One region of the Serratia bockelmannii genome, then DNA from elsewhere that is predicted to be linked to it. Evidence: predicted binding sites of a transcription regulator. Region 1 holds the regulator's gene; each other region holds the start of a gene.
What was found. Region 1 encodes Fur, which represses iron uptake genes when iron is present. Its sites were predicted from a motif close to ATAATAATGAGAACNACTATCAA; they were not measured.

Region 1 (7,518 bases):
CGGTGATGCGGTAGCTTTTGCGGCCGTTGCCGGTGGTGAGCGGTTCGAGGAAGTCCTGCTCTTCCAGCAGCGTCAGCGTGGGGTAAATCACCCCCGGGCTCGGCACGTACAGGCCGGATGACGCTTCCTCGATCGCCTTGATCAATTCGTACCCGTGGCTGGGCTTGCGCGCCACCAGCGCCAGCAGCACCAGGCGCAGATCGCCGTGTTCGAACAGACGATGACGCCCGCCCCGGCCACCGCGCCCACCTCGGCCGTGCTCTTCGCCTTCGCCGCCGAAGTGATGGCGTCCGCCGCGATGACGGCGGCCCTCTTCGCACTCATGATGGTGGTGGTGATGCCGGTGTAAACCTAATCGATGAAACATAGGGTGATACCTCGCTTTAACAGTGAACATCAATACGAGGTTGTTTAGATATATCTAAACAGCGTCGATAGCGCTAATCTAGATCGATATATCTAAATGCGCAAGCACGTACCGTGAAAAAGATATATCTAAATTACAGGCATAAAAAAAGCGCTGTAAAAACAGCGCTTTTTATCCATCAAGAAAAGCGATTACTTGGCGGAAGCCAGCACTTCGCTGACGATCTCGACCGCTTCGTGCTCAATCTTCTCGCGGTGTTCCGCCCCGAGGAAGCTCTCGCAGTAGATCTTGTAAGCCTCTTCAGTGCCGGAAGGACGGGCCGCGAACCAACCATTGTCAGTCATCACTTTCAAGCCGCCGATCGACGCGCCGTTGCCCGGCGCCGCGGTCAGACGTGCGGTGATCGGATCCCCGCCCAGCGTACTGGCCTTGACCATCTCCGGCGACAGTTTGGACAGCGCCGCTTTCTGCGCATGGGTTGCCGGCGCCTGGATGCGGTTGTAGCTCGGCGCGCCGAAGCGCTTGGCCAGATCGTCATAATGATGCTGCGGGTTCTCACCGGTTACCGCGGTGATTTCAGCCGCCAGCAGGCACATGATGATACCGTCTTTGTCGGTCGACCACGGCTGGCCGTTGAAGCGCAGGAACGAGGCCCCGGCGCTTTCTTCGCCGCCGAAGCCCAGGCTGCCGTTGAACAGGCCGTCCACGAACCACTTGAAGCCGACCGGCACTTCCACCAGCTTGCGCCCCAGGTCAGCCACCACGCGGTCGATCATCGCGCTGGATACCAGCGTTTTACCTACCGCCACATCGGCGCCCCACTGCGGGCGATGTTGGAACAGGTAGTTGATGGCTACCGCCAGATAGTGGTTCGGGTTCATCAGGCCCTTCGGCGTGACGATGCCGTGACGGTCGTAATCCGGATCGTTGGCGAACGCCAGATCGAATTTGTCGCGCAGCGCCAGCAGGCCGGCCATCGCCGACTCGGACGAGCAGTCCATGCGGATGATGCCGTCATGGTCCAGGTGCATAAAGCGGAAGGTCTGATCGATGGAGTCGTTCACCAGAGTCAGATCCAGCTTGTAGTGTTCCGCCACCCGCTGCCAATAGGCGATGCCGGAGCCGCCGAGCGGATCCACGCCCAGCTTCAGGCCGGCGCGTTGAATGGCCGGCATGTCGACCACGTCAACCAGGCCTTCGACATAAGGCTGCACCAGATCTTTGGCATGCAGGTGGCCGCTGTTCCAGGCCTTATCCAGCGACTGACGCTGAACGCCTTTCAACTGCTGCGCCAGCAGTTCGTTGGCGCGCTTCTCGATCACCGACGTCAGGTTGGTGTCAGCCGGGCCGCCGTTCGGCGGATTGTATTTGATACCGCCATCTTCCGGCGGGTTATGGGACGGCGTAATGACGATGCCGTCGGCCTGAGCGCCGCCGCGGCGGTTGTGGCACAGAATGGCGTGCGATACCGCCGGCGTTGGCGTGAAGCCGTTGTTTTCCTGCACGATCACATCGACGCCGTTGGCGGTCAGCACTTCCAGCACGGAAATGAAGGCCGGCTCGGACAGTGCATGGGTGTCTTTGCCCACGTAGCACGGGCCGGTAGTGCCTTGCTGATAACGAACTTCGGCGATCGCCTGAGCGATGGCGAGGATGTGCGCTTCGTTGAAGCTGTGGCGCTGCGCGCTGCCGCGGTGGCCGGAGGTACCAAACTTCACCGCATGTGCGGCATTGCCGGCTTCCGGTTGCAGCACATAGTACTGCGACGTCAGCTGGGCTACGTTGATCAGATCGCTTTGGCGGGCGGGCTGCCCGGCACGTGGATTATTCGCCATCGACATATCTCCCTCATCCCTGTCGGTGACCGGGCAAATACGTCGCGCACGGCCATCATGACGGGCTGTTCGCTAAATTAGACGGTACCGCAAACTTTCTCGATCAGTTCCGCCGGGAACTGCATCGCCTGCATGATGTGTTCGATCATGCTGCGCTTGCGGCCGGTATTGGTATTGGTGATCACCCAGTAAGGGGTGCCCGGTACATGCTTCGGCTTGGTGTGCGTGCCGTTGGCCAGCAGAGTCTGCTGATCGCCGGCGAAATAGGTGCGGGTACGGCCGGTCAACGCCTCGGTAGCGGCGGCGAAACCGGCGGCATCGAGGGTGTACAGCGTGGACAGCACCAGCATGAAACGGTTGACCGCTTTGTTCTGCTCGGCGTATTCATCCGACAGCAGCAGTTCACGCACGGCGCGTACGCGATCGCGCGGACGCTGAGCCGGCACCGCTTTTTCCAGCTCGACGGACTGTGACGCACTGGCGGCAGGCAACGCGCGCACCGGTTGCCCGGCGGTGAATTTCAACATGCGGCGTAAAATATCGGACGCGCTTTCACCGATGTGTTGCGTGTGGCTGGCAATATAACGGTAAAGCTCTTCGTCGACTTCAATAGTTTTCATCTTTATCCAATACTGTTTTTTCTACTTAGAACCTGAAGCCAGATCCTGCATTCAAGCCATGGGATTATAAGGTTAAAAGCGCTGGGGCGAACACAACAATGTGCCTCCGGACGGCAAATGCAGACTAATACCTATAGCCGGCACTGCCAAGCCCGCGCCGCGAAAATTCCGCATGATTCATCGTGCGATTCAATCATGATACCCTAATCTGAATCTCTCTCAGTATGAACTTCGCCATGAAATTACATTATCAACTGCTGGCCGCCGAGTCAGACGCGCTGCCGGTGCTGCTGATCCACGGGCTGTTCGGCAATCTGGACAACCTGGGCGTGCTGGCGCGCGATCTGCATAAACAGCACAGTGTGATCAAGGTCGATCTGCGCAACCACGGCCTCTCCCCGCGCGCCGACGACATGAACTACCCCGCCATGGCGCAGGATCTGCTGGCGCTGCTCGACGAACTGCAGCTGGAAAAAGCGATCGTCATCGGCCATTCGATGGGCGGCAAAGCGGCGATGGCGCTGACCGCCATCGCGCCCGAGCGCATCGCCAGGCTGATCGTCATCGACGTCGCGCCCGTGGATTACCAAACCCGCCGCCACGACGAGATCTTCGCCGCGCTGAAGGCCGTCAGCGCCGCCGGCATTACCCAGCGCCAGGCGGCTGCCCAACTGATGCGCGACTACCTGCAGGAAGAAGGCGTGATCCAGTTCCTGCTGAAGTCCTTCCACAACGGTGAATGGCGCTTCAACCTGCCGGTACTGATCGAACGCTACGCAGACATTACCGGCTGGCAGGAAGTCCCGGCCTGGCCGCATCCGACTCTGTTCATTCGCGGCGGCCTGTCGCCGTACGTGCAGGACAGCTACCGTGCGGATATCGCCCGCCAGTTCCCGCAGGCCCGCGCACACGTCGTCGCCGGCACCGGCCATTGGGTGCACGCCGAAAAACCGGAAGCGGTGCTGCGCGCCATCCACCGTTTCCTCGGCGAAGCCTGAAAAACGCACTCACCTGGCGAAAAAACGCGCTAAAGATAACGGCTTAGCGCGTTTAGCCCGCAGTTAGGCATTGTCGCCGCTCCATCTGCTGGGGTAATATGGCGCGCTATAATTTTGCCGCCGCGCCAGCGCGTTCGCGAACGCCGGTTCGGAGGTGAATTTGGGTTAGGGTTTATTGGCCCGAAGTGTGTTAACCGATGCCTCCGGAAGCGTGCGAGCGCTTTTTGATGCAAACTCCCTTGCAGTACCGCTACCTATGGCAAAAGAACAAACGGATCGCACGACGCTGGATCTGTTCGCAGATGAACGCCGTCCGGGGCGCCCGAAAACCAACCCGCTTTCCCGCGATGAACAGCTTAGAATCAATAAGCGCAATCAGTTACGGCGCGATAAAGTGCGTGGATTGCGACGCGTAGAGCTGAAAATCAACGCGGACGCGGTGGATGCCCTGAACAAACTGGCGGAACAGCGCAACATCAGCCGCAGCGAACTCATCGAGCAGATGCTGTTGGCACAACTGGCGGAAGAACAGCCGGAACATTGATCTCTTCGGCCGCACGCGCGGCGCGGCGTTAAGGACAACGCCGGATCGACCCCGCTTTTCTTCATTCTCCGGCATCGCATAAATGCGATAAAACCCCGGCGCCACTTTCTGGCATGATACGCATTTACCGGTAAGAGACTGCGCCTGTCGGCGCCCGCCCCGGAGGCGAAAGGCTCTTGCCATGGCATCATTTTAATCGGCGTCAGCGGCGGCAGTGCTGGCATCGAGTAATGCAATTACTTGAATTTAAAGGTTATACGCGATATGGCTACTGTAGGCATTTTCTTTGGCAGCGACACTGGCAATACCGAAAACATTGCCAAAATGATCCAGAAAATTCTCCAGAAACAGTTTGGCGACGACGTCTCTGAAGTGCATGACATCGCTAAAAGCAGCAAAGAAGACCTGGAAGGGTTCGATATCCTGCTGCTGGGTATCCCGACCTGGTACTACGGTGAAGCGCAGTGTGACTGGGATGATTTCTTCCCGACGCTGGAAGAAGTCGACTTCAACGGCAAACTGGTGGCGCTGTTCGGCTGCGGCGACCAGGAAGACTACGCGGAATACTTCTGTGACGCGATGGGCACCATCCGCGACATCATCGAACCGCGCGGCGCGGCCATCGTGGGCCACTGGCCGACCAAAGGCTACCACTTCGAGGCCTCCAAAGGTCTGGCGGACGACGATCACTTCATCGGTCTGGCGATCGACGAAGACCGTCAGCCGGAGCTGACCAACGAGCGCGTGGACGCTTGGGTCAAACAGATTGTCGAAGAGCTGAGCCTGGCCGATATCGTCGGCTAAACCCCGGCACTGGCGAAAGGTTGAACAAAGGCCCTGTAAAGTGCATAGTGTGCCGACAGGGCCGTCATCGGCAACAGGGATTGCTGCGATAGAAGCTACAGATTTGTAACTTCCCACCCCGTCACGGTAGACTGAGATATCGGTTTATCCCATCCATCAAGGCGTTGCATGCAAAACATGCAATAGTGCAATTATATCTTTGTTAACAACCGGCGGTTTCCATTTAGTACAACCGGTTCTATAATGAGACGCATTAACTCTTTGTGCCGACCGATGCCACAGGCGAGTACGCCTCAACTTGATTAGCATAGTAACAGGACTGAATTCGCATGACCGACAACAACATCGCATTGAAGAAGGCCGGCTTAAAAGTCACGCTTCCGCGACTCAAAATCCTGGAAGTACTGCAAAATCCGGAATGCCATCACGTCAGTGCGGAAGATTTGTACAAAAAACTGATTGATATGGGCGAAGAGATCGGGCTGGCAACGGTTTATCGCGTACTGAACCAGTTTGACGATGCGGGCATTGTGACACGTCACAATTTCGAAGGCGGCAAGTCCGTGTTCGAGCTGACCCAACAGCATCACCACGATCACCTGATTTGCCTGGACTGCGGCAAAGTGATCGAATTCAGCGACGAATCCATCGAAGTGCGCCAGCGTGATATCGCCAAGCAGCACGGTATCAAGCTCACCAACCACAGCCTGTACCTGTACGGCCACTGTGAAACCGGTGACTGCCGCGAAGACGAAACGCTGCACGACAAGAAGTAAGCCCTGACCGGCTATGAAAAACCGCCTCACACCGAGGCGGTTTTTTTATGCCCGCCGTACAGCAGACAAAAAAATCCCCGGACAAGCCGGGGGAAAATCATGTCATGAAATATCACAATTGCAGCGGCACAGCGACTCCACGTACTACTCTCACTACAACGTCCGCCCTACGCCGACACGCGTGGGCGAACGCATTCCCCCTTCGTTATACGGCCGCCGCCAGGGCAGCGGGCCGTTGCACCGGGCTTAGACCTTCTCGGCGCGGCTGTAGCGTTTGCCGTCCGGGCTGACCGAACGCACCTGCACTTCACCGGAGATCGCCGGCTTGGCCTTGGCATCATAGCGCTGCCACTGCTTGCCACCGTCGGTGGAGTACTCGATGCCCAACCCCGGCAGCGCGATATTCGCCTCCAGCTTGCCGCCCGCTACGCGTGCGCCCGGTACCGGCAGACGGTAAGCGACGCCGCCCTTGTCCAGCTTGGCCAGTTCACGCTGGCCCAGGATATTGGCAAAGCGCAGCCAGTCTTTCTCCAGCGTCTTGGTATCGACAAAGTGGGTTTCCCCGCCTTTGTATTCGCGGCCGGCACGATAGTCCTGCTCCCAACCGGCGCGGTGCCAGGCGCGTTCTGCCACCGAGAGCGCGCGCGGGAAGATCATGTATTCCATCTGCGGGTCGGTGCGCTGGGTTTCGCTCCACAGCTGAGCGGACAGCCCGTAGGCGCCCGGCCACGGCTTGTCGCTCTTGGCGTTGAAGTGGTTGCCATCGCGATCGACCGAGGTTTCCGCATTCTGCGGCATGTTGTCCGGCGCGAAGCTGAACACCTTGCGTTCGTCGCTGAAGCGGGTACCCCAGTAGTAACCGCGCTCGTCCGGGTTCACCTCGTAAGGGAAGTCCATATAGACGTAGTCCGGGTTGGAGACCACCACTTCATACCCTTTATTGGCCCAGTCGTTAACGCTATCGAAACCGCCCCAATACAGGGTGTCCCAGAAGTTGACGCCCACGCGCGAGGTGGCGAACGCCTTCGAACTCTCGGCGTCTTTCAGGCCGTCTTGCCAGGCCTGCATTCTGTCGATGCCGTGCGCTTTCACCAACTTGCTGACCTCTTGACCAAAGTAGCTCGGCAGGTGCTCCATGTCGGCCACTTTGCCCTCTTTGATCATCACCTGGCACACCTGAGACTTGGCCCACGGCTTGTCTTCATTGCTCTGGTCAATGATGCCTTTACCCGGTTCCGGTTTCGCCTTGTCGGTGTAGCCGGCGCCCAGGCGGATGTTTTTCGCTTCGTCGCCGCCGAAGTGCCAGGTCTTGATCGGCTGGCCGGCTTCTTTATGCATCTGGGCAATCTCGCCAATCACCTTGTCGACAAAGCGCTGGGAGGAATCCAGGCACGGGTTCAGGTAACTCTGACGGTTAAAGAACTGCACGGAGGTGGTATTGGAGGTATCGGTCGGATCCACCAGGCGGAACTCGTTGGCCTCCTGCTCTTTGCCGGCGGCATGCAGTTTCTTGTAGCGCGCTTCCATCGAGACCACCGCCGCGCGGGCGTGCGCCGGCATGTCGATCTCCGGGA
Region 2 (7,518 bases), 2.5 Mb from region 1:
GTCTTGTGATATGCCCGTTTAGGCATCACCAGTAACCGCGCGCAGCGCAGGATACTGAACAACCGGTCACGGCCCACATGCAACGCCGGTTCGGGGTGTTGCCGCAACAGGTGATGCAGCTTACGTGTCCCCAGTCGGGGTTGGTGCAAGCGGATGGCCGTCACCTGTTCGACGAGATGCCGGGCCTGCTCCTCTTTGCCTGCTTCACGCTGCAGGGACTGATACCACGCTTGTCGGCTGATGCCCATCCATCGGCAGGCCCGCGTTACTGTGAGTCCCGGTACTTGTGTTTGCGCGATAAGGCGGTTAGCTGCTTTTTTGTCAGCGTGGCGCCAAAGTCGGTGTTCATCACTTTGACGACAGCTTCGAAGAACTGGGCTTTGACTTCAGATTCAGCCAGTTGCTGCTCAAGTTCTTTAATACGCTGTTCGGGTGTCAGGGGGAGTTTGGGCATGTTGTCTCCGCACGTTCTGGTGGAAGGAGAAGTTCGCCAGTCAAGTTGACCGTATTTGCGCAGCCAGTTCATGACAGTCTGGCTGCCTTGGATACCGTAGCGATCTTGCGCTTGGCGGTATGTCATCTCGCCTTTTTCGACCTGTTCGACGACAGCCAGTTTAAAGGATAGAGAGTAATCGCGTTGTGTGCGTTTAATATACTGGTTCATCACATTTTCCTCTGTGCGTGAGTAAAATGTGTCAACGCTATTCAGGACGGGTCACAAGCAATAAAAAAGGCGCCCGCAGGCGCCTTGTTATCGTCGTCGGTTCGAGGCTTAGCCCAGCACCAGACCCGCGATGGAAGCGGACAGGATGCTGACCAGCGTAGAGCCGTACACCAGCTTCAGACCAAAGCGCGACACCACGTTGCCCTGGTGTTCGTTCAGGCCCTTGATCGCACCGGCCACGATGCCGATGGAAGAGAAGTTGGCGAAGGACACTAGGAACACCGACAGGATCCCCAGGCTGCGCGGCGACAGCTCGGCAGAGACTTTCTGCAGCTCCATCATGGCCACGAATTCGTTGGAAACCAGCTTGGTGGCCATGATGCTGCCGACCTGCAGGGCTTCGTGTTTAGGAATGCCCATGATCCAGGCGAACGGATAGAAGAAGTAACCGAGGATTTCCTGGAAGCTCAGGCCGAAGATAGCGCTGAATACGCCATTGAGCGCGGCGATCAGGGCGATGAAACCAATCAGCATCGCGGCGACGATAATCGCTACTTTGAAGCCGGCCAGGATGTATTCACCCAGCATTTCGAAGAAGCTCTGGCCTTCGTGCAGATTGCCCAGATGCAGCTCTTCTTCTTTATTGGTGTCGTACGGGTTGACCAGCGACAGCACGATAAAGGTGCTGAACATGTTCAATACCAGTGCCGCCACCACGAACTTGGCGTCCAGCATGGTCATGTAGGCGCCGACGATAGACATGGACACCGTAGACATCGCGGTTGCCGCCATGGTGTACATGCGCTTTTCCGACATCTTGCCCAGGATATCCTTGTAGGCGATGAAGTTTTCGGATTGGCCCAGGATCAGCGAGCTGACGGCGTTGAACGACTCCAGCTTGCCCATGCCGTTCACTTTCGACAGCACGGTACCGATAATGCGGATGATGAAAGGCAGCACTTTGATGTACTGCAGAATACCGATCAGCGCCGAAATGAAGACGATCGGGCACAGCACCTTCAGGAAGAAGAACGCCAGGCCTTTGTCGCCCATGCCGCCGAACACGAAATCAGTCCCTTGTCCCGCAAACCCGAGCAGTTTGTCAAACAGCGCGGCGAATCCTTTTACGAAGCCCAAACCCGCTTCCGAATGCAGGAAAAAGTAGGCCAGCAGTACTTCGATAACCAGTAATTGAATAACATAGCGAATGCGGATGCTTTTACGATCGCGGCACACCAACAGGGCCAGGATCGCCACCACTACTATCGCCAACGCAAAGTGCGCAATATGGGACATGTTTGCTCCAAATTTGAGGCAGGCTGAATTTCGGCTGTCATTTTATGTAACGCTACGTTTAAAAACGAGACTTCTATTGCAAATATGGAAAATCATAGCGGGAATTCTCCTAAAGTGTTGCGCAAAAGCATAAAAAATCAAGATGTTAACGCAGAGATAGGAAATTCGTATTCTTGTGCTAACCTGTCTTTCAGGGGTATTGCAGCTAAAATCCCATCCCAAAAGCACGGAAATCGGCATGCTTGGTGTCGGACCCTTCGATAAAACCATTAATGTTGGCTATTACAGAGATAAGTTTTACCGCTCTAAATGCGCTTGATAATTATTATCATTTATATAGAGTGGAGATAAACGTAATTTCAGTAAGGGTTCAACATATGCTGAACAGTCGCGTGGTTGAAACCACCCCCGGTCGCTCCGCCAGAAAAATCAAACTCTCGCTGATGGGGCCCGCCTTCATCGCCGCTATCGGCTATATCGATCCCGGTAACTTCGCCACCAACATCCAGGCCGGCGCCTCGTTCGGCTACAGCCTGCTGTGGGTCGTGGTCTGGGCCAACGTGATGGCGATGCTGATCCAACTGTTGTCTGCCAAGCTGGGCATCGCTACCGGAAAAAACCTGGCTGAGCACATTCGCGATCGCTTTCCGCGGCCGGCGGTGTGGGCCTATTGGGTGCAGGCGGAGATCATCGCCATGGCGACCGACCTGGCCGAGTTTATCGGCGCGGCGATCGGCTTCAAGCTGCTGCTCGGGATTTCCCTGTTGCAGGGCGCGGTGCTGACCGGCATCGCCACCTTTTTAATTTTGATGCTGCAAAAACGCGGGCAAAAGCCGCTGGAGCGGGTGATTGGCGGCCTGCTGCTATTCGTCGCCGCCGCTTACATCGTCGAGCTGGCATTCTCTCAGCCGCAGCTTTCGCCGCTGCTGAAGGGGATGGCGCTGCCCGATCTGCCCAACGGTGACGCGGTATTTCTGGCCGCCGGGGTATTGGGCGCCACCATCATGCCGCACGTGATCTATCTGCATTCGTCGCTTACCCAAGTCGGCGGTGAGCACGATAAGGCGGAGCGCTATGCCGCCACCAAAGTCGACGTCGCCGTCGCCATGACCATCGCCGGTTTCGTCAACCTGGCGATGATGGCCACTGCCGCCGCCGCGTTTCATTTCAGCGGCCACAGCGGTATCGCCGATCTCGACGTGGCCTATCTGACGCTGCAACCGCTGCTCGGGCAAGCCGCCGCCACCGTGTTTGGCCTGAGCCTGGTGGCCGCCGGTCTCTCCTCTACCGTGGTGGGCACGCTGGCGGGGCAGGTGGTGATGCAGGGGTTTGTGCATTTCCATATCCCGCTGTGGCTGCGTCGCGCGGTGACCATGCTGCCGTCGTTTATCGTTATCATGCTGGGAATGGACGCCACGCGCATTCTGGTGCTGAGTCAGGTGCTGCTCAGCTTCGGCATTGCGCTGGCGCTGGTGCCGCTGCTGGCTTTCACCGGTAATCGGGCGCTGATGGGGGAAATGGTCAACGGCCCGCTGGTGCAAAACCTGGGCAAGCTGATCGTACTGGTGGTGGTGGGATTGAACGGCTACCTGCTGATCGGCAGCGTGCTGTAGGCAAAAAAAACGCGGGCCGGCATTACGCCGGCCCGTCGTCGTTAATCGCGGTCGTCATCGCCGTGGCGGCGCCAGCGATCGCGGTCATGATCGTGGTGGTGCTTTTTCTCTTTCTTCCAATGGTGCTTATCGTAATGCTTGTCGTATTTACGATAGCGTCCTTCATGATAGTAATAGTGTTTGCGCCAGTAGTCGCGGTCGCGCCAGCGATAGCCGTCCCAGTAGTAACCGCGACGGCTGCGGTCGCCGAGATAGCGCCCCTGATGGCCTTGCCACCAGTCGCGATCGCGCCAGTCGTAACCGTCCCAGTAACGGCCGCGATTGTCCTGATCGCCGATGCGCAGTGAAACGCCCGGCATCAGATCGATGCTGATCCCTTCGGCGTGTGCTTGCTGTGCGGCGGGCAGTACCGTCGCCGCCAAGATGGCGGCCAAGAGCAGAGGTTTAAACATGGCTTCTCCTTCCCGCTTGCGCGGCTTGGCCGTTTGTCACTTTATGAAGCGCGTTCATCAGTTTAAAAAAGCGGCCTTATCGTTATTTTGCTGCAATATCGGCATCATAGCGCCAGCGCATAGGGTTGAATCTGAGAGCCACTCTGAAAACGGTGCGGGAGGCCAAGATTTGAGATTTTTCTGGAGTCTCGCCGCTCGATTGAGCGGCGGAATTTGTAAACGATTACAATAAGATTTTCTCGATCTGCGCGAGCTCTTCTTCACTGAAGTGACGATTGGCCAGCATGCCCACCGCGTCTTCTATCTGCGCATTCTTACTGGCGCCGATCAGCACCGAGGTAACGCGATCGCCGCGCAGCACCCAGGCCAGCGCCATCTGCGACAGCTTCTGCCCGCGTTGCCGCGCCAGCGCATCGAGGCGGCGCACCTTGTCCAGCCGCTCGTCGGTCAACTGCTCCGGCTGCAGGAAGCGGCTGCCGCTGGCGGCGCGGGAATCTTGCGGGACGCCGTGCAGGTAGCGGTCGGTCAGCAGGCCGCCCGCCAGCGGCGAGAAGGCGATCGAGCCGACGCCATGCTCCGCCAGCGTATCCAGCAATTCCGCCTCCGGCGTGCGTTCCAACATCGAATACTTGGGCTGGTGGATCACGCACGGCGTACCGAGCCGCTGCAGAATGTCGAACGCCTGCCGCGCGCGCTCGGCCGGGTAGTTGGACAGGCCGACATACAGCGCTTTGCCCTGGCGCACCAACAAATCCAGCGCCGCCATGGTTTCTTCCAGCGGCGTGTCCGGATCCGGCCGGTGGTGGTAAAAGATATCCACATACTCCAATCCCATGCGCTTCAGGCTCTGATCGAGGCTGGCGACCAGGTACTTTTTCGAGCCCCAATCGCCGTAGGGGCCGGGCCACATGGTGTAACCGGCTTTGGATGAGACGATCAGCTCATCGCGCCAGGCCCGCAGATCGGCGTTGAGAATGCGGCCAAAGTTCTCCTCGGCGGCGCCGGGCGGCGGGCCGTAGTTATTGGCCAGATCGAAATGGGTAATGCCGCGATCGAAGGCGCAGCGGATCAGGCCGCGGGCGTTGTCATACAGCGTGGCGTCGCCGAAGTTGTGCCACAGCCCGAGCGAGACGGCGGGCAGCTTCAGCCCGCTGCGGCCACAGCGCCGGTATTCCATATCTTGATAACGCGTAGGGGAGGCTTGGTAGGACATAGTTATCCTTGTCGGCGAGAGGTGAAGTGCTTTGAGTGTATACGTTTCCACACCACGCTGCCGGGGGAGCGATCACAGCGCCGGCATGTAACGCCAGGTTGCCGTTCGATGCCGGAGCGTTTGTTCGAAATTTGAACGGCATCTTCGATAATTAAGATAATCGCTCCAGCTGCAGACAGGTGATGATCATGACTCAGACCTATACGGTGGCCGATTATCTTCTCGATCGTCTGGCCCAAATCGGCATCCGTCATTTCTTCGGCGTGCCGGGGGATTACAACCTGCAATTTCTTGATCATGTTCTCGCTCATCCGCAAATCACCTGGGTAGGCTGCGCCAACGAATTGAACGCCGCCTACGCCGCCGATGGCTACGCGCGCTGCAAACCGGCGGCCGCGCTGCTCACCACGTTTGGCGTCGGCGAGCTAAGCGCGTTGAACGGGGTGGCCGGCAGCTACGCCGAATACCTGCCGGTGATCCACGTGGTCGGCACGCCGGCGCAGCGAGCCCAGCGCGCCGGTGATTTGCTGCACCATTCATTGGGGGATGGCGACTTTACCCACTTCGCCCGGATAGCCAAAGAGGTGACCGTCGCACAGGCTAACCTGACCGCCGATAACGCCGCCGTGGAGATAGACCGCCTGATGGGCGTCGCCTTGCTGGAACATCGCCCGGTTTACCTGATGTTGCCCAGCGACGTCGCACAAGCGCCGCTGTCGGCCAAACCGGCGCCGTTGATGTTGCGTCAGGCCAGACTGTCGCGCAGCGCATTGCAGGCATTTATCGCCGCAGCGCGCGAAAAGCTGCTGTCGGCGCGGCGGGTATCGCTGCTGGCGGACTTCCTGGCCGATCGCTTCGGCGCCGAAGCGGCGCTGGACGAGTGGATGCAGGAGGTCGACATTCCGCATGCTACGCTGCTGCTCGGCAAAGGCGTGCTGGATGAGAACCGAGCCGGATTTGTCGGGACTTACTGCGGCGGCGCCAGCGATCCGGCGGTGAAACAGCTTATCGAAAACGCCGATGTGGTGATCAACGTCGGCGTGCGTTTGACCGACACCATCACTGCCGGTTTCACGCATCATTTGCCGGTGGAAAAATGCATCGATATTCAGCCGTTCGAAGCCTGGGTTGGGCGGCAGCGCTTTAGCCGCATTCCAATGCGCGAGGCGGTGCAGGCGCTGCACCGCCTGAGCCTGTCTCTGGCGTCACGCTGGCCGTTGCCGCCGATCGTCCGCCCAACGCTGCCGGAAGCCGATGGGGAAGGGCTGGTTCAGCACGCCTTCTGGCGGCAGATACAGGATTTCCTGCGGCCCGGGGATATCGTGCTGGCCGATCAGGGCACCGCCTGTTTCGGCGCGGCGGCGCTGACGTTGCCGCGTGGCTGCCGCCTGATCGTGCAGGCGCTCTGGGGATCGATAGGCTATACCCTGCCGGCGACGTTTGGCGTACAGATCGCCGAACCGCAGCGGCGGGCAGTATTGCTGATCGGCGACGGCGCCGCGCAGCTGACCGTACAGGAATTGGGATCGATGCTGCGCGACGGGCTTAAGCCGGTGATCTTCGTGCTGAATAATCAGGGCTACACGATCGAGCGTGCGATCCACGGGCCGGAGCAAAGTTATAACGACATCGCGCACTGGAACTGGACGCAGTTGCCGCCGGCGCTGGCCGGTGAGCGGCCGGTGAAGGCGTTGCGGGTTAGCGATCCGGACGGATTGCGCCAGGCGCTGCGCGAGGTAGCGGACGATGATCGGCTGGCCTTTATTGAAGTGATGCTGCCGAAGATGGACATGCCGGAACTGCTCGATACCGTCTCACGCGCCATTCAGGCACGCAACGCCGCCGCTTAAGGCAGGGTATCGCCCAGCAGGCGCTCCAGCATCCAGAACCCCGCCGGGCCCGGCGGGGTCAGTTTGGACCATACCGCATCCACCGAAATCAGTTTTGGCCAGCCGCGCGGCCGCAGCTGGGTGAGCCTGCCGTGGCCGTATTGCTGCACCAGCCAGTGCGGCAACACCGCCCAACCGAATCCTTGTTCCGCCATCTCCAGCAACAGCAGATAGCTGGGCGCCGACCAGACCAGGCCACCCTGTCTGGCCGCTTCGGCGCCGGTGTAGGTATTCAGGATCAGCTGGCGGGTGCTCGACAACTGCTCCGGCGTCGGCGCGGCGACCTGCGCCAGCGGATGCTGATGGGCGACGAACAGCCCCATTTCGGTCTGCTCAGGCAGCCGGGAGAAGGCGATATCCGGCGGATAACTTTTTTGCACTTCCACCATGC
Region 3 (7,518 bases), 2.0 Mb from region 1:
TCAACAGCACCAACATGACGTCGATAAACGGCGTCACGTTGATTTCATGCAGTTCGCCGCTGTCGTCCAGATCTTCATTTAAGCGCATCGCCATGACTCACCCCGCCCGCAGTTGGTGTGCGTGCTGTGAGCGCTTGGCTTCCGCCGTTGCGGCCAGATCCAGATCGCGGCCCTGCAGCAGCAAGACCTGCGCCGCCACGTCGCCTACCTGGGCGCGATGGCCGCTGATGACGCGGGCGAAGATGTTGTAGATAACGACCGCAGGGATCGCCGCTACCAGGCCCATCGCAGTCGCCAGCAGCGCCTCTGCGATGCCCGGCGCCACGACCGCCAGGTTGGTGGTCTGCGAATGGGCGATGCCGATAAAGCTGTTCATGATGCCCCAGACGGTACCGAACAGGCCGACGAACGGCGAGATGGCACCAATGGTGGCGAGGAAGCCGTTGCCGCGGCCCATGTTACGGCTGTAGGCCGCCACGCGGCGCTCGAGACGGAAACCGGTGCGTTCTTTGATGCCGTTGTTGTCGTTGGATTCCGCAGACAGCTCCAGCTCATTTTGCGCATCGTTCAGCAGTACCGCACTGACGCTCTCCGGGGAGAAGTTTTGCGCCAGCTCGGAAGCTTCATCCAGCGAGCGCGCTTCGGCCAGTGCCAACTGCTCGCGACGCAGACGGCGCTTGGCGCGCAGCAGTTCACTGCCTTTAGCGAACAAAATGGTCCAGGTCACGATAGACGCCAGCACCAGGCCGATCATCACCGCTTTCACCACCGCGTCGGCGTGCTGGTACATGCCCCAAATGGACAGGTCCATGCCGCGGGTTTCCGGTGGCTGGATCGTCGGTGCCGGGTTCACCGGCGTGATGCTTTCCGGCGCAGCGGCTGCAGGTGCAGGCGCGGTGGTCGGCGCAACGCTTTCGGTAACGGCCGGATTGGCCGCCGGCGCTGCCTGCGCGCTGCCGGCCAGCCCCACAACCAGCACCATAGAAGCCATCAGGCTGCGGCCAAAGGCCTTGCCCCACTGCGCCCGGCCCTGACCGAACGATCCTTGATTTAAATTCTTGCCAGCCGTTTTCACGCTGTGCCTCCACCCATTACCGATCAAAATTAAGGAATAATTCAGCGTGCGATCATATCAAACCAACCGGGGATTGATAGTAGTTCTCATTATTATTTACCAAATAAACGCGAAAATTTTAGCCAGCCCCGCGGCAAAGCGCCAATCCGCGCCCGTTCACCGCCAAACGCTCCTTTTATGGGGTTATTTCGTTACTTTTCTCCCACAACGGTGCAACAAGACCACCCTGCCGAACGACGTCTCGACCGATGAATGGGCTTCTCTCTCGCCGCTCGGCAGAAGGATGAGGCGAGAAATGCGCCGCTGACAGCCAATTATAGCCGTTTCTATATCCAGAAGTTAAAACGTCTGGATGGCTATATCAACTCATGCTAACGTAAGGGCTATCGTAAACGGGCACGTGCAGAGCAACCAGAGGTGAGCCAGGTACCATGACGTCAAAACACATCGAAACCACGCTGATCGGCGCCGGCCGCGGCAAACGCTACACCCAGGGCTCCGTCAATCCCGTCACGCAACGCGCCTCTTCTTTGGTCTTCGACTCCGTCGCCGCCAAAAAGCACGCCACCGCGCAACGCGCCCACGGCGAGCTGTTTTACGGCCGACGCGGCACGCTGACCCACTTCGCCCTGCAAGATGCGATGGTCGAGCTGGAGGGCGGCGCCGGCTGCGTGCTGTACCCCTGCGGCGCGGCGGCGGTGGCCAATGCGATCCTGTCGTTCGTCGGCGCCGGCGATCACCTGCTGGTCACCGGTTCGGCGTACGAACCGACCCAAGATTTCTGCACTCACATCCTCGGTCGCATGAACGTCAGCACCACCTATTTCGATCCGTTGATCGGCGCCGATATCGCCACGTTGATCCAACCCAATACCCGCGTGGTGTTCCTGGAATCCCCCGGCTCCATCACTCTGGAAGTGCAGGATATCCCGGCCATGGTGCAGGCCATTCGTGCCGTGGCGCCGGAGGTGGTGATCATGATCGACAACACCTGGGCGGCAGGCGTGCTGTTCAAGGCGCTGGATTTCGACATCGATATCTCCATTCAGGCCGGCACCAAATACCTGATCGGCCATTCCGATTACATGCTCGGCACCGCCGTCGCCAACGCGCGCTGTTGGGATCGGCTGCGCGAGTACTCCTATCTGATGGGGCAGATGGTGGATGCCGACACCGCCTACATGGCAAGCCGCGGCCTGCGTACCCTGAGCGTGCGCCTGAAACAGCACGAGCGCAGCAGCATTGAGGTCGCCAACTGGCTGGCCGAACGGCCGGAGGTGGCGACGGTCAATCACCCAGCCCTGCCCAGCTGCAAGGGCCACGAGTTCTACCGCCGCGACTTCAACGGCTGCAACGGGCTGTTCTCTTTCGTGCTGAAAGAGCGGCTGGATGATGCGCAGCTGGCCGCTTACCTGGACAACTTCAGCCACTTCAGCATGGCCTACTCCTGGGGCGGCTTCGAGTCGCTGATCCTGGCCAACCAGCCGGAAGAGCTGGAAGCCATCCGGCCGGCGGGCGGCGTCGATTTCTCCGGCACGCTGGTGCGCATACACATCGGCCTGGAGAACGTCGAAGACCTGATCGCCGATCTGGCGGCCGGTTTCGATCGCCTCAACGGCGTGCGCTAAGGCGGATTCCGGTAATTTTCTTCGTCTCGTTTAATGTCGGCTTAAGCTATTAGCGGTACACTAACCGGATAACTGTCAGATACGGTAACCGCCGCATCCTGGAGAACGTGACCCCGGGCGCAACCGGCATGCAACAGGACATAAAATGGATGTATTACGAGAGATTATTCATGCGCTTTGGCAGCAGGACTTTATCGCCCTCGCCGATCCTAGCGTGATTTGGGTGGTTTATGCCGTGCTTTTCACCACCCTGTTTTTGGAAAACGGACTGCTGCCCGCCTCCTTCCTCCCCGGCGACAGCCTGCTGCTGCTGTCGGGTGCGCTGATCGCCAAAGGCGTGATGGGCTTTGCCCCCACCCTGTTGATTCTGACCGCCGCCGCCGGCCTCGGCTGTTGGCTGAGCTATATCCAGGGCCGCTGGCTGGGCCACACCGGCCTGGTGAAAGGCTGGCTGCTGCAATTGCCGGCGCAATATCACCAGCGCGCTCATAACCTGTTCAATCGCCACGGGCTGACGGCGCTGCTGATCGGCCGTTTCCTCGGCTTCGTGCGCACGCTGCTGCCGACCATGGCCGGCATTTCCGGGCTCAACAGTTCGCGCTTCCAGGTGTTCAACTGGCTGAGTGCGGCGATCTGGGTCTGCGCGCTGGTCGGCCTCGGCTACGCGTTCAGCCAAATCCCTCTGGTGAAACGCTACGAAAGCCAGGTGATGACCGGCCTGATGCTGCTGCCGCTGTTGCTGCTGTTCGTCGGCCTGCTGGGCGCCATGCTGGTGATCTGGCGTAAAAAGCGCGCCTCCTCCTCCTGATCCAGGCGCACTACAGCGCCTTCTCGACCAACGCCAGACTGGCGGGCAACTTGCTCACCAGCGTATCCACCGCCAGCCGCACCTTCAGCGGCAGGTGGGGCGTGTGTGGCCATACCGCATGCGCATCAAAGGCGGCGCCGGGCCGATCGCGCAGTAAGCGCACCAGCGCCCCGCTCAACAGCTGCTCACGCACCAGCCAGCACGGCAGCCAGGCGATGCCGAAACCCGCCGTCGCTGCATCCGCAATCGCCTGCAAATCGTCCATCTGCAACCGGTTATTCGGCATCACGTCCTGCGGTTTGCCGTTCTCGTCCAGCACCCGCCAGCTGCGCCGCGCGCCGGCGCGCATATAGGTCACCGCCTCGTGCTGAGCCAGTTGCTCAATGCTGTGCGGTTCGCCGCACCGCTGCAGATAGGCCGGCGAGGCGCACAGCGTCATGCGGTGATCGCCGATACGACGCGCCACCAGCCCGCTGCTGTTGGCCAGCGTGCCGTTACGGATCGCCATATCGAAACCGTCCTCAATCAGATCCACCACCCGATCGCTGAATGACAGCTCCAGCTCCAGGCCAGGGTGCTCACGCGTCAGATCGGTCAGCAACGGCGCAATACACATGCGGCCAAACAGCACCGGCATCGACACCCGCAGCCGGCCGCTGACCTGCCGCTTGCCCGACTCCAGCAACGTTTCCGCGCTGCGGATCTCCTCCAGCGCCCGCAGGCAGCGCTCATAGAACAACGCACCGTCGTCGGTCAGGCTCTGGCTGCGGGTGGTGCGATGAAACAGCCGCACGCCCAGCCGCTGTTCCAGCCGGGCGATGGTTTTCCCTACCGCCGAACGCGACAGGTGCAACCGACTGGCCGCCAACGCAAAACTGCCCGCCTCCACGGCGGTGACGAATACCGAAATGCCGCTCAATCGATCGCTCATGATTTGTCGCTCTGAAAGAAACAATCTGCGGAAATCTTATCGCCACTGGCGAACCTCTATCAACGATATTATCGACAGGTCGTTAATCGCTGACTTTGGAGAACATCATGACCGACACGATGCAACGCTGGACGATGGATACCCTGGGGCGTGAACACCTGCAGCTGACCACCGAAGCGATTCCGCAGCCGGGGCCACACGAAATCAGAGTGAAAGTGAAGGCGGTAGCGCTCAACTACCGCGACAAAATGATGATTGAAAGCGGCATGGGGCTGACGCTGCCGCAGTCGTTCACCCCCGCCTCTGACATGGCCGGCGAGGTCAACGCCGTCGGGCCCGGCGTCAGCCGGTTCCAACCCGGCGCCCGGGTCATCTCTACCTTCAGCCCCGGCTGGCTCGACGGCCGGCAAAAACCGTACGGCGATGCGCGCCAGGTGCCTTACCACACCCTTGGCGGCTTCTATCAGGGCGTACTGGCGGAATACGTGATTTTGCATGAAGACTGGCTGGTGGCGGCGCCGACGTCGCTGGACGACGCGCAGGCCAGCACCCTGCCGTGCGCCGGGCTGACCGCGTGGTTCGCGCTGGTAGAGCAAGGCAAACTGCATGCCGGCGAGACGGTGCTGGTGCAAGGCACCGGTGGCGTGGCGCTGTTCGCGCTGCAGATCGCCAAAGCGCACGGCGCCGAGGTGTACGTGACCTCCGGCAGCGATGAAAAGCTGGCGCGCGCCCGGGCACTGGGCGCCAGTCACGGCATCAACCGGCTGAACGGCGATTGGGTGGAGGCGGTTTATGCGCTGACGCAGGATCGCGGCATCGACCATGTGATCGACACCGTCGGCGGCCCGAATCTCGGCAACTCAGTACGCGCCGTGGCGGTGGGCGGCCGCATCTCGGTGATCGGCGTGCTGGCGGGCGCCGAGATTTCCGCGCCCGCCGGCCTGCTGCTGCTGAAATCGGCGCAGATCCAGGGCATCGGCGTCGGCCATCGCCGCGCGCTGGAAGATCTGGTGCGCGCCGTGGACGCCGTCAACCTGCAGCCGGTGATCGATCAGGTATACCGCTTCGACCAGCTGCCGCAGGCGTTGGATCATCTCGATCGCGGGCCGTTCGGCAAGATCGTTCTGACCCCGTAAACGCGGCTCAGCCCTCCAGCAGCAGCGGATTGGCATCGCGCAGCCGGGCGACTTCATCGCTCGGCGTCATGCCGAACAGCCGTTTGAATTCACGACTGAACTGCGACGCGCTCTCGTAACCGACGCGGATCGCCGCCGTGCTGGCCTTCAGACCGTCATGCACCATCAACAGGCGCGCCTTATGCAGCCGGTACGATTTCACGTACTGCAGCGGAGAGGTGTTGGTCACCGCCTTGAAGTTATGGTGAAACGCCGACACGCTCATGTTGACCTCGCTGGCCAACTGCTCGACGTTGAGATTGTCGGCATACTGATTTTCTATGCGCCGCAGCGCCTTGGCGATCTGGCTGAAGTGGGTATGTCGATTAACCAGCTCCTGCAGCGACGCACCGCAGGTGCCGCGCAGCACATAGTAGAGGATCTCGCGCACGATCTGCGGCCCCAGCACCCGGGCGTCGAGCGGCTTGGCCATCACGTCCAGCAGGCGTTCAGTGGCACACAGCAGCGCTTCCGTCAGCTCGGCCAGATTTACCCCGTTGCTCTCCGCCCGCGGCTGCATCAGGTAGTCGTCGTCGCCGATGTCGATCAGCAAATCCTGCAGCATTTGGGTATCGATATTGACCGCCAACCCCACCAGCGGCAACTCCGGGCTGGCGAAGGTTTCGCACTCGAACGGCAGCGGCACCGTCATCAGCAGGTAGTTGCGCGGATCGTATTGGAACACCTTGTTGCCGCAATAGCCGACCTTATGCCCCTGAAAGATGATGACGATCCCCGGTTCGTACATTACCGGTTGACGCGGGCAGTGGCGATCGACATACAGGATCTTCACCCGCGGCACCGGTGACGGCGTATAGCCGTTGCCGGTGGCGATAGCCATCGCCTGGCGTGCCATGCGGCTGCGCAGCGCATCGATTTCAGTCACGGAAACACCCTCTTACAGTCAGAACGATTCGGCATAAATCATAATTTAAAGCTCTCCATTTCTACAGGCAGTTGTAGAAATAGGCAAGAACCAAACAGGAATGTGCATTGTGCGTTGCCGCCAGGTTCCTGACAATACGGGCCAGACACCTTTGCGCCGCGTTGGCGCCCGCCTGACAGAAAGAGAGAAATCAACCATGCAAAACTTCATTCTGCATACCCCAACCAAAATCCTGTTCGGCAAGGACCAAATTGCCGACGTGGCCGGCCAGATCCCAGCGGACGCACGCATCCTGATCACCTACGGTGGCGGCAGCGTGAAGAAAAACGGCGTGCTGGATCAGGTGTACAGCGCGCTGGCCGGCCGTGACGTGCGTGAGTTCTCCGGCATCGAGCCGAACCCGACCTACGAAACCCTGATGAAAGCGGTCGAGGTGGTGAAAGCGGAAAACATCGATTTCCTGCTGGCGGTCGGCGGCGGTTCGGTGGTTGACGGCACCAAGTTCATCGCCGCCGCGGCCCGTTATACGGCCGACAGCGATGCCTGGCATATTCTGCAGACCGTCGGCAGCCACATCACTGACGCGGTGCCGATGGGCTGCGTGCTGACGCTGCCGGCCACCGGTTCCGAGTCCAACAGCGGCGCGGTGATCACCCGGAAGAGCAGCGGCGACAAACAGCACTTCTTCTCGCCGCTGGTGCAGCCGCGCTTTGCCGTGCTGGATCCGGTCGTGACCTACTCGCTGCCGCCGCGCCAGGTAGCCAACGGCGTGGTCGACGCCTTCGTACACACCCTGGAGCAGTATCTGACCTACCCGGTCGACGCCAAGGTGCAGGATCGCTTCGCCGAAGGCCTGCTGCTGACCCTGCTGGAAGACGGCCCGCGCGCGCTGGCCGAGCCGGAAAACTATGCGGTGCGCGCCAACGTGATGTGGAGCGCTACCATGGCGCTGAACGGCCTGATCGGCGCCGGGGTGCCGCAGGACTGGGCGACCCACATGCTGGGCCATGAACTG
Region 4 (7,518 bases), 1.5 Mb from region 1:
GTTGAACTGCTGCAGGCTGGGCAGGATGGCGAAGTTCAGCACCACCAGATAGGTCGTCACCAGGCTGACGAACAGCAAAGTGACGATCAACAACAGGGTTCGGGCAAACGAGCTACGCGGTGAAAAGCGCAATCGCCTCATGCCTTGCTGCCGTCCGGGACGAAGACGTAGCCGAGACCCCACACGGTCTGGATATAACGCGGATGCGCCGGATCTTCTTCAACCATGCGGCGCAGACGAGAGATCTGCACGTCGATGGAGCGCTCCATGGCGCTGTATTCGCGGCCACGCGCCAGATTCATCAGCTTATCGCGCGACAGCGGTTCACGCGGGTGGCTGACCAGCGCCTTCAGTACCGCGAATTCGCCGCTGGTCAACGGCATCGGCTCGTCTTCGCGGAACATCTCGCGGGTGCCGAGGTTCAGTTTGAATTTGCCGAAAGCGATCACCGCCTCTTCCTGCGAAGGCGCGCCCGGCAGTTCGTTCGCCTGGCGGCGCAGCACCGCGCGGATACGAGCCAACAGCTCACGCGGGTTGAACGGTTTAGGAATGTAGTCGTCGGCGCCGATTTCCAGCCCCACGATGCGATCGACCTCTTCGCCCTTCGCGGTGACCATAATGATCGGCATCGGGTTGCTCTGGCTACGCAGACGGCGGCAGATGGACAGGCCGTCTTCGCCCGGCAACATCAGATCGAGCACCATCAAATGGAAGGATTCACGGGTCAGCAAGCGATCCATTTGCTCAGCGTTGGCAACGCTGCGAACCTGGAAGCCCTGTTCGGTTAAATAACGTTCTAAAAGCGCGCGCAGGCGCATGTCATCATCGACAACCAGGATCTTATGATTCTCTTGCATGGTATTACTCCCAAAGGCTTTATTGCCTGACTCGAATATTGTTAGAAAACCTTGCCATTTGAGACAGCGTTTAATGGTATGTATTCTAGACGAAATTGTTACAAAGCTTATTCTTTTCCCCATTTATCAACAATTTTCAGTGAATGTCGACGGGGGTTCGTCAAAATTTCGCCCTTTATCGGCGCAATGTGGGGCAGCGGCCCAATTTTGTGCAATTTCGCCACCGGGGAAGCGCCCGGTGGCGTTCAGCTGTCGGGTCAGGAGGTCTGCAGGAAACGTGCCAGCTGCCTACGCAGCTGCCGGTTCTCTTGCTGTAGCGCATCAACCCGATCGAGCAGCGTCAGCGCCATGGCGATCCCCGGCCAGTCCAGATCCAGCTCGGCCCGCAGCCTGCGCGCGCGCTGCAGATGGCTCAGCGCCGGATAATCGAACTCCCAGCGCGGCTGCGCCGGCTCCAACGGCACGATCACGCCCAGGCCGACGATCTCGACCAGCTCATCCTCTGAAATCTCCACTCGCTGACACAGCTCCACCACGGTGAATGTGATCTCTTTCTTCATCATGTGCTTTACTCCCATTCCGCGCGCGGGTTGAACGCCGCCTGTTCAGCCAGCTCTCGCCACAGGGCGCTGGCCTTCTCGTTCGGCTTCGGCGGCATCACCACCTTGAGAATGACATACAGATCGCCGGGCTCTTTCTTGCCCGCCAGCCCTTTGCCTTTGACCCGCAGCCGTTTGCCGCTCTGGCTGCCGGCCGGCACGGTCAGCGCGATTTTGCCGGTCAGCGTCGGCACCTCAATGCTGGCGCCGAGCGCCGCTTCCCACGGAGCGAGCGGCGCCACGATGCTCAGGTTGTGGCCATCTATCTCAAACAGCGGGTGCGGCGCGAGGCGGATGACCAGATACAGATCGCCGTTTTGGCCGCCGCCCACGCCGGCAACGCCCTGCCCCTTGAGGCGAATGCGCTCGCCATCGCCCACGCCGGCCGGGATTTTCACGTTCAACGTTTTGTTGGCTTCGCTCACCTGCCGCCCCAGCTCGTCATACACCGGCAGCGTATAGGAGATCTCGCGGCTTTGGCCATGCAGCGTTTCCTCGAGGAACAGCGGCACCTCCATCTCCAGATCCTGGCCGCGGAAGCCATGCCCGCCGTGCGAGTGCGAAGCGGAGCGGTGCCCGCCCGCCGCACGCCCGCCGAACATGCTCTCGAAGAAGTCGGAGAAGTCTTGCGCGTCGGCGCCGCCGCCGTGCCATGAAGCGCTCTGCTGATAGCCGCCGTGATCGCCGCGCGCCTGGCGGCCAAAGTTCGGATCGTTGCGGTGCAGCCGGATCTGATCGTACTCGGCGCGGCGCTCGTCGTCCTTCAGCACCTCATAGGCTTCGGCCAGCTCCTTGAACTTGCTCTCGGCGTCGTCTTCAGTGCTCACGTCAGGGTGATATTTACGCGCCAGCCGGCGGTAGGCCGTTTTGATGGTTTTCAGATCGGCGTTGGGCTCAACGCCCATCGTGGCGTAGTAATCTTTAAATTCCATGCGGTAATACCTTCAATGTGTTGGGTTGTGCGCCAAAATTCCTTGTCTCTCTCGCCAGATATCCTCCTTTCGTCACATTCCTTTTCCGCTATCGCTAAGCATACTCCCGATTGTTAAAAGCTGCGCAAACTGAATAAAAACCGTGCGACAAGGCGCAGGCCCGCGCGCCATTTCTAAAGCCCCCCGCATTCACGTACACTGTGGCGGTGGCCCCATAAAGATAAATCACGATGAGAACTCAACTGATAACCCGTGAAGGGTATGACAAGCTCAAACAAGAGCTGGATTACCTCTGGCGTGAAGAGCGCCCCGAGGTGACCAAAAAAGTGACCTGGGCCGCCAGCCTGGGCGACAGAAGCGAAAACGCCGACTACCAGTACAACAAGAAGCGGCTGCGCGAAATTGACCGCCGCGTCCGCTATCTGACCAAATGCCTGGAGCAGTTGAAGATCGTCGATTACTCCCCGCAGCAGGAAGGCAAGGTGTTCTTCGGTGCCTGGGTGGAGGTGGAGAATGACGACGGCGAGACCAAACGCTTTCGCATCGTCGGTTACGACGAGATTTTCGGCCGCAAGGATTACATCTCCATCGATGCGCCGATGGCGCGCGCCCTGCTGAAAAAAGAGGTCGGGGACATCGCCACCGTCAATACGCCGCTGGGCGAGGCACAGTGGTACGTAAATGAGATAAACTACCCGAAGTAAGCTTTCAGCTTTTTCCGAACCGCCGCCAACGCCGCCGCCTGAGCTGTTCTCCACGCCGCGGCCGCGCGGCGGCGGCCCGCTCCACTGGCATTTTCCGCGATCAATCCGTATAACTGTCCCCTGTTTATTCACCGTTCTCAATACAGATACCAGACCTATGAATGACCCACTGAGCCGCATTATTGCAACAGAACTGCAGGCCCGGCCGGAGCAAGTCGACTCCGCCATCCGTCTGCTGGATGAAGGTAATACCGTGCCGTTTATTGCACGCTATCGTAAGGAAGTCACCGGGGGCCTGGACGACACCCAACTGCGCCAGCTGGAAACCCGCCTGGGTTATCTGCGTGAACTGGAAGATCGTCGTCAGACCATCCTGAAGTCGATCGATGAACAGGGCAAACTGACCGAACAGCTGGCGGGGGCGATCAACGCCACGCTGAGCAAGACCGAACTCGAAGACCTCTACCTGCCGTACAAACCGAAGCGCCGCACCCGTGGCCAGATCGCCATCGAAGCCGGTCTGGAACCGCTGGCGGACACGCTGTGGCAGGATCCGCAACAGCAGCCGGAACAGCTGGCTGAACGCTACGTCGACGCCGACAAGGGCGTGGCGGACGTGAAAGCCGCCCTCGACGGCGCGCGCTATATCCTGATGGAGCGCTTCGCCGAAGACGCCGCGCTGCTGGCCAAGGTGCGCGACTACCTGTGGAAAAACGCCCATCTGGTGTCCAAAGTGGTCGAGGGCAAGGAAGACGAAGGCGCCAAGTTCCGCGACTACTTCGATCACCACGAACCGATTTCCCAGGTGCCTTCGCACCGCGCGCTGGCGATGTTCCGCGGCCGCAACGAAGGTGTGCTGCAGCTGGCGCTGAACGCCGATCCGCAATTTGAGGAAGCGCCGCGCGAAAGCCAGGCGGAGCTGATCATCATCAATCACCTCAACCTACGTCTGAATAACGCCCCGGCCGATGCCTGGCGCAAGGCGGTGGTCAACTGGACCTGGCGTATCAAAGTGCTGCTGCACCTGGAAACCGAGCTGATGGGCACGGTGCGCGAGCGCGCGGAAGACGAAGCGATCAACGTGTTCGCCCGCAACATGCATGATCTGCTGATGGCCGCGCCGGCCGGCATGCGCGCCACCATGGGCCTCGATCCAGGCCTGCGCACCGGGGTGAAAGTCGCCGTGGTCGACGCGACCGGTAAACTGGTGGCCACCGACACCGTCTATCCGCACACCGGGCAAGCGGCCAAAGCCGCCGCCATCGTCGCGGCGCTGTGCATCAAACACAATGTAGAGCTGGTGGCCATCGGCAACGGCACCGCTTCGCGTGAGACCGAGCGTTTCTATCTCGACCTGCAAAAGCAGTTCAGCGACGTCCGGGCGCAGAAAGTGATCGTCAGCGAAGCGGGCGCATCGGTGTACTCCGCGTCAGAACTGGCGGCGCTGGAATTCCCGGATCTCGACGTGTCGCTGCGCGGCGCGGTATCCATTGCCCGTCGCCTGCAGGATCCGCTGGCGGAGCTGGTGAAGATCGATCCGAAATCCATCGGCGTCGGCCAGTATCAGCACGACGTCAGCCAGAGCCAGTTGGCGAAGAAGCTGGATTCGGTGGTGGAAGACTGCGTGAACGCCGTCGGCGTCGATCTGAACACCGCATCGGTACCATTGCTGACCCGCGTGGCCGGCCTGACACGCATGATGGCGCAGAACATCGTCAACTGGCGCGACGAGAACGGCCGTTTCAGCAACCGTGAACAGCTGCTGAAAGTCAGCCGTCTGGGGCCGAAGGCCTTCGAACAGTGCGCCGGCTTCCTGCGCATCAACCACGGCGACAATCCGCTGGATGCCTCCACCGTTCACCCGGAAGCCTACCCGGTGGTGCAGCGCATCCTGGCCGCCACCGAGCAGGCGCTGCAGGACCTGATGGGCAACGCCTCGGCGGTGCGCAGCCTGAAAGCGGTCGATTTCACCGACGACAAGTTCGGCGTGCCGACGGTCACCGACATCCTGAAAGAGCTGGAGAAGCCGGGCCGCGACCCGCGTCCGGAGTTCAAAACCGCCACCTTTGCCGAAGGCGTGGAAACCCTCAACGATCTGCAGCCGGGGATGATCCTGGAAGGGTCGGTCACTAACGTCACCAACTTCGGCGCCTTCGTGGATATCGGCGTGCATCAGGATGGCCTGGTGCACATCTCCTCGCTGGCGGACAAGTTCGTCGAAGATCCGCACACCGTGGTGAAGGCCGGCGACATCGTCAAAGTGAAGGTGATGGAAGTCGATCTGCAGCGTAAACGCATCGCGCTGAGCATGCGCCTGGATGAGCAACCGGGCGAAGGTTCACCGCGCCGCGGCGGCAACGCGCCGGCACAGGCACGCGACAACGCCAACCGTTCGGCAGGCGGCAACAAGGCCAAACCGCGCAATGCGGCGCCGGCCGGCAACAGCGCCATGGGCGACGCGCTGGCGGCGGCATTCGGCAAGAAACGCTAAGTCAGAGCCAATAGGGCGGAGCCTGCTCCGCCCTTTCTGATGAATAAAACTTGCTGCATTTCTTGACCCGTCTCAATAAACCATCATCTTTTTATTTCCCGTTCCTGCGTGACCACCCTCCCATTATTCAGGCAACAAAAATGCCTTCTGCAGCCATTTATTAACAACTCCGTTAACACGCATTTTTCATCTCGCGAATTGTGAGAGAAACACAAATGGTTACCGCTCGCATTACGGTGGAATAATGTTATCGAATTGCCTTTCAGCGGAAATAAATAAAGGGAAAAAGCCATCGATATTTGCAAACGAGAAAACTCGGCTACAAATACGTAACTGATTTAACTCGCCATTCTCATTTGTTCCCAAGTGCAAGCAGTGATAAAACATCGTTAATCAAGACAACGCCATTAAAAACTGCCGTCACCATAATAATTGGTTACAATACCCTTACTTTTTGTATTGAACGCGATAATGATAATTACTATTATTTGCGCTTACTTTATTGCATGACCTTATGGATGAATACCGCCGACGGCGTGGCATTTTCGCCGGCAACGTCCAATTATCATCAGCCCGATGTTCATCGGCACCCGGAAGGTTAATCACATGCAGCTTCAACCTAAACGCACGTATAAGATTGTCGGCTTTTCCGGTGAAATTGCGCCGGCCTACCGCCAGAAATTGTTATCGCTCGGCATGCTGCCTGGCTCTTCATTCGACGTAGTGCGCGTCGCGCCACTGGGCGATCCGATAGAAATTAAAACTCGCCGCGTCAGCCTGGTGCTGCGCAAGAAGGATCTGGCGCTGCTGCAGCTCGACGGCCAGCCCTGACCTCCGTTTGCCGACGCGCTCTTGCGCCGGCGCTGTTCTCCTTGAAGACGACACGCTGAACTATGAAAAAACTCACCATCGGCTTAATCGGTAACCCGAACTCCGGCAAAACCACGCTGTTCAACCAGCTGACCGGCGCACGCCAACGGGTCGGCAACTGGGCGGGCGTGACGGTCGAACGCAAAGAAGGCCATTTCACCACCCCGCAGTCCGACGTGCGGCTAGTCGATTTGCCCGGCACCTACTCCCTGACCACCATTTCAGAGCAAACGTCGCTCGATGAGCAGATCGCCTGCCATTACATTTTGAGCGGCGACGCCGATCTGCTGATCAACGTGGTCGACGCCTCCAACCTGGAGCGCAACCTCTACCTGACGCTGCAATTGCTGGAGCTGGGCATCCCCTGCATCGTGGCGCTGAACATGCTCGACATCGCCAAAAGCCAGCATATCGATATCGACGTCGCCGCGCTGTCGGCGCGCCTCGGCTGCCCGGTAGTACCGATGATCTCCACCCGCGCCGACGGCATCGGCGTGCTGAAACAGATGATCGACAATCATCGCATCAACGAGCAGCAGGCGCTGGTGAACTACCCGCCGTTGCTGCTGAAAGCGGTCGCCACGCTAAGCGACGCCATGCCGCAAACGCTGCCGGCGGTGCAACGCCGCTGGCTGGCATTGCAGATGCTGGAGGGCGACATCTACAGCCACCGGCTGGCCGGTCCCGCCGTCGCGCTGCTGCCTGCGGCCATTCAGACGTTGCAACAGCAGGAGCAAGAAGACCCGGCGCTGGTGATCGCCGACGCGCGCTACCAGTCTATCGCCACCCTGAGCGACGCGGTCAGCAACTCGCAGCAGGCGATGCCCAACCGCCTGACCGATATGCTGGATAAAGTGATCCTCAACCGCTGGCTGGGCGTGCCGATTTTCCTGTTGGTGATGTACCTGATGTTCCTGCTGGCGATCAATATCGGCGGCGCGCTGCAGCCGATCTTCGATATCGGCTCGGCGGCGATCTTCATTCAGGGCATTCAGTGGCTCGGCTACACCCTGCACTTCCCCGGCTGGCTGACCGTATTCCTGGCGCAGGGCGTCGGCGGCGGCA

Region 2: ACSJLU_RS17730 (Nramp family divalent metal transporter) is a predicted target of Fur. The motif match lies at 2,276-2,298, and genes of this name have one in related genera.
Region 3: exbB (tol-pal system-associated acyl-CoA thioesterase) is a predicted target of Fur. The motif match lies at 1,149-1,171, and genes of this name have one in related genera.
Region 4: feoA (ferrous iron transporter A) is a predicted target of Fur. The motif match lies at 6,049-6,071, and genes of this name have one in related genera.

Annotation. Positions count from the first base shown of each region.
Region 1 covers NZ_CP196512.1:1,218,575-1,226,092, reverse strand. Annotated here, with positions in the region: gene ACSJLU_RS05825 (PadR family transcriptional regulator) at 1-367, opposite strand, end outside; gene pgm (phosphoglucomutase (alpha-D-glucose-1,6-bisphosphate-dependent)) at 559-2,202, opposite strand; gene seqA (replication initiation negative regulator SeqA) at 2,280-2,822, opposite strand; gene ybfF (esterase) at 3,047-3,820, shown strand; gene ybfE (LexA regulated protein) at 4,077-4,364, shown strand; gene fldA (flavodoxin FldA) at 4,629-5,168, shown strand; gene fur (ferric iron uptake transcriptional regulator) at 5,498-5,944, shown strand; gene ACSJLU_RS05790 (beta-N-acetylhexosaminidase) at 6,191-7,518, opposite strand, start outside.
Region 2 covers NZ_CP196512.1:3,713,485-3,721,002, reverse strand. Annotated here, with positions in the region: partial or broken gene ACSJLU_RS17740 (IS3 family transposase) at 1-664, opposite strand, end outside; gene ACSJLU_RS17735 (NupC/NupG family nucleoside CNT transporter) at 773-1,960, opposite strand; gene ACSJLU_RS17730 (Nramp family divalent metal transporter) at 2,338-3,573, shown strand; gene ACSJLU_RS17725 (DUF2502 domain-containing protein) at 3,615-4,025, opposite strand; gene mgrA (L-glyceraldehyde 3-phosphate reductase) at 4,249-5,238, opposite strand; gene ACSJLU_RS17715 (alpha-keto acid decarboxylase family protein) at 5,427-7,088, shown strand; gene ACSJLU_RS17710 (LysR family transcriptional regulator) at 7,085-7,518, opposite strand, start outside.
Region 3 covers NZ_CP196512.1:4,462,394-4,469,911, forward strand. Annotated here, with positions in the region: gene exbD (TonB system transport protein ExbD) at 1-94, opposite strand, end outside; gene exbB (tol-pal system-associated acyl-CoA thioesterase) at 98-1,075, opposite strand; gene metC (cystathionine beta-lyase) at 1,507-2,703, shown strand; gene ACSJLU_RS21215 (DedA family protein) at 2,849-3,511, shown strand; gene ACSJLU_RS21220 (LysR family transcriptional regulator) at 3,522-4,442, opposite strand; gene ACSJLU_RS21225 (zinc-dependent alcohol dehydrogenase family protein) at 4,550-5,578, shown strand; gene ACSJLU_RS21230 (AraC family transcriptional regulator) at 5,586-6,473, opposite strand; gene yqhD (alcohol dehydrogenase) at 6,700-7,518, shown strand, end outside.
Region 4 covers NZ_CP196512.1:4,888,910-4,896,427, forward strand. Annotated here, with positions in the region: gene envZ (two-component system sensor histidine kinase EnvZ) at 1-141, opposite strand, end outside; gene ompR (osmolarity response regulator transcription factor OmpR) at 138-857, opposite strand; gene ACSJLU_RS23275 (chaperone modulator CbpM) at 1,115-1,420, opposite strand; gene cbpA (curved DNA-binding protein) at 1,426-2,388, opposite strand; gene greB (transcription elongation factor GreB) at 2,619-3,092, shown strand; gene ACSJLU_RS23290 (Tex family protein) at 3,250-5,583, shown strand; gene feoA (ferrous iron transporter A) at 6,190-6,414, shown strand; gene feoB (Fe(2+) transporter permease subunit FeoB) at 6,477-7,518, shown strand, end outside.